2 regions of the Arthrobacter sp. K41 genome follow, and region 2 is predicted to be linked to the other one. Evidence: riboswitches for the same ligand, from Rfam matches in the RefSeq annotation. Region 2 holds a riboswitch; the other holds the start of a gene.
What was found. Region 2 has a riboswitch for glycine ahead of gcvP (aminomethyl-transferring glycine dehydrogenase). Riboswitches for the same ligand answer to the same signal wherever they lie in the genome.
Positions count from the first base shown of each region.

Region 1: linked by a shared signal. The riboswitch ahead of gcvP (aminomethyl-transferring glycine dehydrogenase) and the one ahead of gcvP (aminomethyl-transferring glycine dehydrogenase) in region 2 are both predicted to bind glycine.

Region 1 is NZ_JBNHEW010000011.1:3,144-6,543, reverse strand. It holds gene AC5RTE_RS17005 (MFS transporter) at 1-1,082, opposite strand, end outside; gene AC5RTE_RS17000 (TetR/AcrR family transcriptional regulator) at 1,148-1,687, shown strand; glycine riboswitch at 1,777-1,875, shown strand; gene gcvP (aminomethyl-transferring glycine dehydrogenase) at 2,055-3,400, shown strand, end outside.
Region 2 is NZ_JBNHEW010000006.1:155,612-159,011, reverse strand. It holds gene gcvP (aminomethyl-transferring glycine dehydrogenase) at 1-1,829, opposite strand, end outside; glycine riboswitch at 1,882-1,988, opposite strand; glycine riboswitch at 1,990-2,087, opposite strand; gene AC5RTE_RS14955 (DoxX family protein) at 2,259-2,822, opposite strand; gene AC5RTE_RS14950 (hypothetical protein) at 2,869-3,024, shown strand; gene AC5RTE_RS14945 (dihydrolipoyl dehydrogenase family protein) at 3,071-3,400, shown strand, end outside.

The sequences.
Region 1 (3,400 bases), on a different contig from region 2:
CCGGCGGCACTCATGGCCAGTCCGGCGCCAACCACAAAACCCGGACGGATCCTCCGCACCACCGGCACCACCGCCAGGCCCGCCACAACGGTTGCCACCAGGGCCGGAACCATCGCCACTCCTGCTGCGGAAGGAGACATTCCCTCGAGGAGCTGAAGGTGCTGGGCCAGGAAGAGGATGAAACCGTTGAAGGAGAACAGCGCCAGGACATTGGCGGTGATGGCCATGCTGAACACGCGGTTGCGGAACAATGACATGTCCAGCAGCGGGCACTCGAGCCGCTGTTGCCGGCGGACAAAAACGGTACCCATTACCAGGCCGAAGGCCGTACTCCCCATTGCCAGTGCGCCGAAACCTTCAGTGGCGGTTTCCTTGATGCCGTAGACCACCGGAACCATGGTGAGCAGCGAGAGCAGGATGCTCGGCACATCCACCCTTCCAGGCGCCGGATCCCGGGATTCAGGGATAAACGCCGGGCCGAAAACCAGCAAAGGGATCATGATGGGCACAGCGACCAGCAGGACCGCTCCCCACCAGAACTGCTCAACCAGCCACCCGCCAAAAATAGGCCCGAGCGCCGCGCCTCCGGAGAAGCCCGCAGCCCAAATGGCGATGGCCAGCCGCCGGCGGTTCGGGTCCACGAAGATGTTGCGGATCAAGGACAGGGTGGAGGGCATCAGCATTGCCCCGAAAAAGCCCAGCGCGGCCCGTCCGGCTATCAGCCAGCCGGCGTCGGGTGCGAAGGCGGTTACTGCTGATACTGCCGCGAAACCAATGCTGCCGGTAATGAGCAGCCGGCGGCGTCCGATCCTGTCGCCGAGGCTTCCCATTGCCACCAGCAGCCCGGCCAGCACCAGCGGGTAGGCGTCCACAATCCATAGGAGTTCCACTCCCGTGGTGCCCAGCGCACTGGCTATGGCGGGCAGCGCGAAGGTCAGCGCCGTATTGTCCACGGCAACCAAAAGAACCGGAAACATCAGGAGGGCCAGTGCGAGCCAATCGCGGCTGCCGCCGTTCGCAGAACCGGCGCGCCGCACGGTGGTGGCGGTGATGTTCGATGGGGAAGCAGTGGAAGACATCATCCTGGAACTATACCGTCCGGACGGTACAGTTAAGAAACGGGCCGCGACAATGCATGATGGAAGCCATGCCCCGAAAACCTGTAGCGCGAGACGCTGTCCTGGACGCCTTCGAAGAACTCCTGATTGACGTGGGCGAAAGGGCAGCCACCTTGGAGGCGGTGGCCAAGCGGGCCGGTGTTTCCAAAGGCGGCCTGCTGTACCACTTTCCCAACAAGGACGCCCTGATCACCGCCACCTTGGAACGGCTGGACCGGCTCGCAGGGGAAGATTTCGCTGTCATGGCGGCCGCGCCGGAGGGGGCGGCGGCGTACTTCATCCGGTCCTCGCTCTGGTCTGACACCCCTATGGACCGTTCCTTTGTGGCCGCAACGCGCCTGGCTGAGGTAGCCCATGAAGATGCCCGGCGCCGCTTTGCCGCCATCCAGCAGCAATGGCTGGACCTCATCGGCAAGGACGTTGGCGCGCCGATGGCAAAAGCAGTGCTGTACATGGGGGACGGGCTGTACTTCAACGCCATGTGGGAAAGCGGGCCATCGGGAAACCCCGCTGACAGGCAGGCGGAGGTGGACGAACTCCTTGCCGCCGTCCACCGGCTGAGGGGTTAGCCGGTATTTGCTCCTGCGCCCGGGGCGTAGGAGAATTGGCCATGTGCGGGCCGTGACCGGCCGCAAGAAAAAACAAAATGAATAGCCTTTGATCTGCGGCGGGAGAGTTCTGCCGGAAGGTACTGGCAGGCGCCGTAGGAGCAATACCTCCCCAGGAATCTCACAGGCCCATGTACCGCCGCGGCGAGGCAACTCTGGAAAGCAGCAGGCTGTCCGCAGAGGCATCCGGAATTTGGATACCAGGACTGCTGTGCTCACCGACGGTGCAAGCGGGCAGGCGGAAGCCGGCGTCGCGGAAACTCTCAGGTCCAATACAGAGCGGGGAGGGACCCGAATCGATGCGGCATACCCTGACGCCGCCATAACCATGGAGTTCCTCGTGACTGTATCCTCGGCCTCCGCCACTGCCGCCACCGCAGGCCACGCTTCTTCAGCTGCGGCCGCCGCTTTCGTTGACCGGCACATCGGCGCCCGCCGGGAAGACGACGTCGCCACTATGCTCAAGGCCATTGGCTACGACACCGTGGACGCGCTGGTTGACACCGCCGTCCCCAAGGACATCCGGCAGGACACTGCACTGGAACTGGCAGGCGCGCTCAGCGAGGTGGAGGCGCTGGCTGAACTGCGAATGCTCGCAGCCAAAAACAAGACCGCCGTGCAGATGATCGGCCAGGGGTACTACGACACCGTGACGCCCCCGGTGATCCGCCGCAACATCCTTGAGGGCCCGGCCTGGTACACCGCCTACACGCCCTACCAGCCCGAGATTTCCCAGGGCCGCCTGGAGGCGCTGCTGAACTTCCAGACCATGGTCCAGGACCTGGTGGGCCTGCCGATCGCGAACGCTTCCCTGCTGGACGAAGCAACCGCGGTGGCCGAGGCCGTCCTGATGATGCGCAGGGCAAATAAGAATACAGAAGCCCGCGACGGCAAGACGGTGTTGGATGCCGACTGCCTGCCGCAGACCATCGCCATCGTCAGGGGCCGCGCCGAGGCGCTGGGTTTTGAGGTTGAGGTCGCAGACCTCTCCAAGGGCCTGCCCGACGGCGTCATCAACGGTGTGGTGCTCCAGCAGCCCGGTGCTTCCGGCCGGGTCTTCGACCACACCGCCGTGATCGCCGACGCCAAGGAGCGCGGTGCCCTGGTGACAGTGGCGGCCGACCTGCTCGCCCTGACCCTCATCACGCCTCCGGGGGAGCAGGGCGCGGACATCGCCGTCGGCTCTGCCCAGCGCTTCGGCGTCCCGCTGTTCTACGGCGGACCGCACGCCGCCTACATGGCCGTGCAGAAAGGCCTGGAGCGTTCCATGCCCGGCCGCCTGGTGGGTGTTTCCAAGGATTCCGCCGGGGTTCCTGCCTACCGCCTGGCCCTGCAGACCCGCGAGCAGCATATCCGCCGCGAGAAGGCCACCTCCAACATCTGCACCGCCCAGGCGCTGCTGGCCATTGTGGCCTCGATGTACGCCGTCTACCACGGCCCGGAGGGACTGAAGGCGATCGCCCGGTCCGCCCACGCGCACGCCAGGATCCTCGCCGCTTCCCTTGAAGGCGCCGGCTTTGAGGTGCTGCACAGGAGCTTCTTCGACACCGTCACCGTCTCCGCGCCCGGCAAGGCTGCGGGCATCGTGGCTGCCGCCGAGGCCAAGGGCATCAACCTGCGCAGTATCGACGCGGACACGGTGGGCTTCTCCACCGATGAGACCACGACGCCGGA
Region 2 (3,400 bases):
ACCACCTTCATGCCGGCGAGGACGGCGGAAGCGGCGTTGGTGCCGTGGGCCGACGCCGGGATCAGGCAGACGTTGCGCTGGGCCTCGCCACGGGAGTGGTGGTAGCCGCGGATGGCCAGCAAGCCCGCGAGCTCACCCTGGGAGCCGGCGTTCGGCTGGATGGACACCTGGTCGTACCCGGTGATCTCCGCAAGATCCGCTTCAAGCCCGGAAATCAGCTCACGCCAGCCCTCGGTCTGGGAATCCGGAGCGAACGGGTGGATGGAGGCGAACTCCGGCCAGGAGATAGCTTCCATCTCGGCCGTGGCGTTCAGCTTCATGGTGCAGGAGCCCAGCGGGATCATGGTGCGGTCCAGCGCCAGGTCCCGGTCCGAAAGACGGCGGATGTAACGCAGCAGCTGTGTTTCAGAGCGGTGGGTGTTGAACACCGGGTGCTGCAGGTAGGTGGAGGTGCGCAGCACCGGTTCGGGCAGTTCGAACCCGGACGCCTCCACGACCGGACCGGCGCCAAAGGCGACAACAACCGCGGAGAGGACCTCCGGCGTCGTGGTTTCATCGACTGACACGCCAACTGTGTCCGCATCGATGAGGCGCAGGTTGATGCCGCGGGCTTCGGCGGCGGTGATCACCTTGGCGGCTTTGCCGGGCACGCGGACGGTGACGGTGTCGAAGAAGCTCTCGGACACCAGTTCGCGGCCGGCAATCTTCAGCGTGGTGGCCAGGGCGCGGGCGTTGTTGTGGACGGTTTCGGCGATGGCCTTCAGTCCGTCGGGGCCGTGGTAGACGGCGTAGAACGATGAAACGATAGCCAGAAGCGCCTGCGCGGTGCAGATGTTGGAGGTGGCCTTCTCGCGGCGGATGTGTTGCTCGCGGGTCTGGAGGGCCAGGCGGTAGGCGGGGACACCGGCGTCGTCCTTGGAAACGCCCACGATGCGGCCCGGAAGGGTGCGCTCCATGCCCTGGCGGACGGCCATGTAGGCGGCGTGCGGGCCGCCGAAGAACAGCGGGACGCCCAGGCGCTGGGTGGAGCCGACGGCGATGTCCGCGCCCTGCTCGCCCGGCGGGGTGATGAGGGTGAGGGCCAGGAGGTCGGCGGCGACGGTGACCAGCGCGCCGCGGTCTTTCGCCTCGGCGATGACGGCGGACTGGTCCCAGACGCGGCCGGAGACGCCGGGCTGCTGGAGGACCAGGCCGTTGATGTCGCCGTCGGGCAGGCCGTCCGCGAGATCGGCGATTTCCACTTCGAACCCGAGGGCCTCCGCGCGGCCCAGCACAATGGCGATGGTCTGCGGGAGGAGGTCGGCGTCCAGGACAGTCTTGCCGTCCTTGGCCGTCTTGGACTTGTTGGCCCTACGCATCAGGAGGACTGCTTCGGCCACGGCGGTGGCTTCGTCGAGGAGGGAGGCGTTGGCCACCGGGAGTGCGGTGAGGTCCTGGACCATGGTCTGGAAGTTCAGCAGCGCCTCGAGCCGGCCCTGGGAGATCTCGGGCTGGTACGGCGTGTAGGCGGTGTACCAGGCGGGTGCTTCGAGGATGTTGCGGCGGATCACCGGCGGGGTCACGGTGTCGTAGTAGCCCTGGCCGATCATCTGCACGGCCATCTTGTTCTTGCCCGCAAGCTTGCGGAGCTCGGCGAGGACCTGGACTTCGCTCAGGGCGCTTTCGAGGGTGAGCGGCGTGTCCTGGCGGATGGAATCGGGGACCGCACTGTCAACGAGGCCATCAACGCTGTCGTAGCCAACGGCCTTGAGCATGGTGTCGATGTCGGACTGGCGGCGCGCGCCGATATGGCGGTCTGCGAAGGTGGTAGGGGACGAATGAACCGTCATGAGAGGAACTCCATAATTCAGGTGGCGCCTAAGCTCCACGTTGATTCGGGTTCCTCCCCGCTCTGTATCGGACCTGAGAGTTTTGCGTTGCCCTGCGTTTTGCAGAGCGCCACTTGCACCGTCGGTGAGCCCGGTTGCCCGGACTGCTTTCCAGAGTTGCCTTGCCGCGGCGGTACGTGGGCCTGAGAGATTCCTGGGGAGGATTTGCTCCTACGGCGCCTGCAGAACGTACCGGCAGGACTCTCCCGCCGCAGATCATCAGCACATGCCACTGTTCGGTGACACGGCTCACACGTTACCGTGTTAGGGAGCGGGATGCAAAATTACCGTCCGATGGTTCGGGAATTCTGCCCCTTACCCGGCCGCCCATCGCAAGTGGACGACGGCGGGATGTGCCCGCCGTCGACAGTCGCGGCGCGCCGGCTTCCCTCAGCCTTCTTCCGGCGGGGTGGCTACAGCCGGCACCTGCGCGTCGGCTGCCAGGGCTTTGCGCCGGCGGTAAATCTGGATGCCCATGGCTGCGGGGATCACAGCCAGAGCGGTGGCGCGCATCCAGGGCCGGTCCAGCACGTGACCGGTTAGGGCGTCCAGGGAAAAGGGGCCGGAACCACCGATAGTGAACGCCACTGCCGCCAAACCCAGCACCGCCGGGTACTCCAGGCCGCCCTCAGTGGCAAAAAAGCCGTTCGGCGCGTGAACGCTTGCAGCCACACCCATCGTGGTTGCAGCGGCGGCGCCGGCGGCAGGGGTAGCCAGGCCCAGGGCCAAGGCAACACCTGCTCCAGCTTCACCTACACCGGCGAGGATTGCGCTGGGTTTTGCGGGACGGAAACCCATGGCGTGCATGCCCTTGCTGGTACCTTCGAGCCCTCCCCCGCCGAACCACCCAAAGAGTTTTTGGGATCCGTGAGCAATAAGAACACCTCCAAGCGCAACCCGGAAAAGGCTTTGCGCCGCGGCTGCTGCCTCAGGACTGGTTGTTACGTGGCTCATCAGACTCCTCCTTGGGTTGGCTGTGCCGGTGCTGTACCTTGCCATTTTGACGCAGAAAGCCACCACTGCACCCCTCCAATTTTCTGCGAAGAAGTTCCTGCTCCTTGGAGTGCGTTCTTCTGCCGAGCACGTGACCCGCCCAGAAGGCCAGGACAAGCAGATCGACGACGGCGAGCGCCAGGCCGATCTGCGTTCCCCCTGACGAAGTGCGTGCCGCATGGGGCAGGATGGGTGCCAAGGGAGGCGTTATGGATTTTGATGTCCTGGTAGTCGGAGCCGGACCGGCGGGCATGGCTGCCGCAACACGGGCAGCGGAGCTCGGTGCGCGTACCGCCGTTGTTGAGCGTGCCCGGCTGGGCGGCACTTGCGTGAACTCAGGTTGCGTGCCCACGCGGGTGCTGGCGAAGACTGCGCGGTTGTACAGGGAAGTGCGCACCGCCCGGGACTACGGAATTGTGGTCCACGAGCCTGCGGTGGACTGGCCGCAGCTGGTCCGGCGGGTGCGATCAACCGTGGACCGCGTACTTGACGCCAAAGCGTACAACGAGGCCATGCGGCAACTGGACATCACGTTCCTT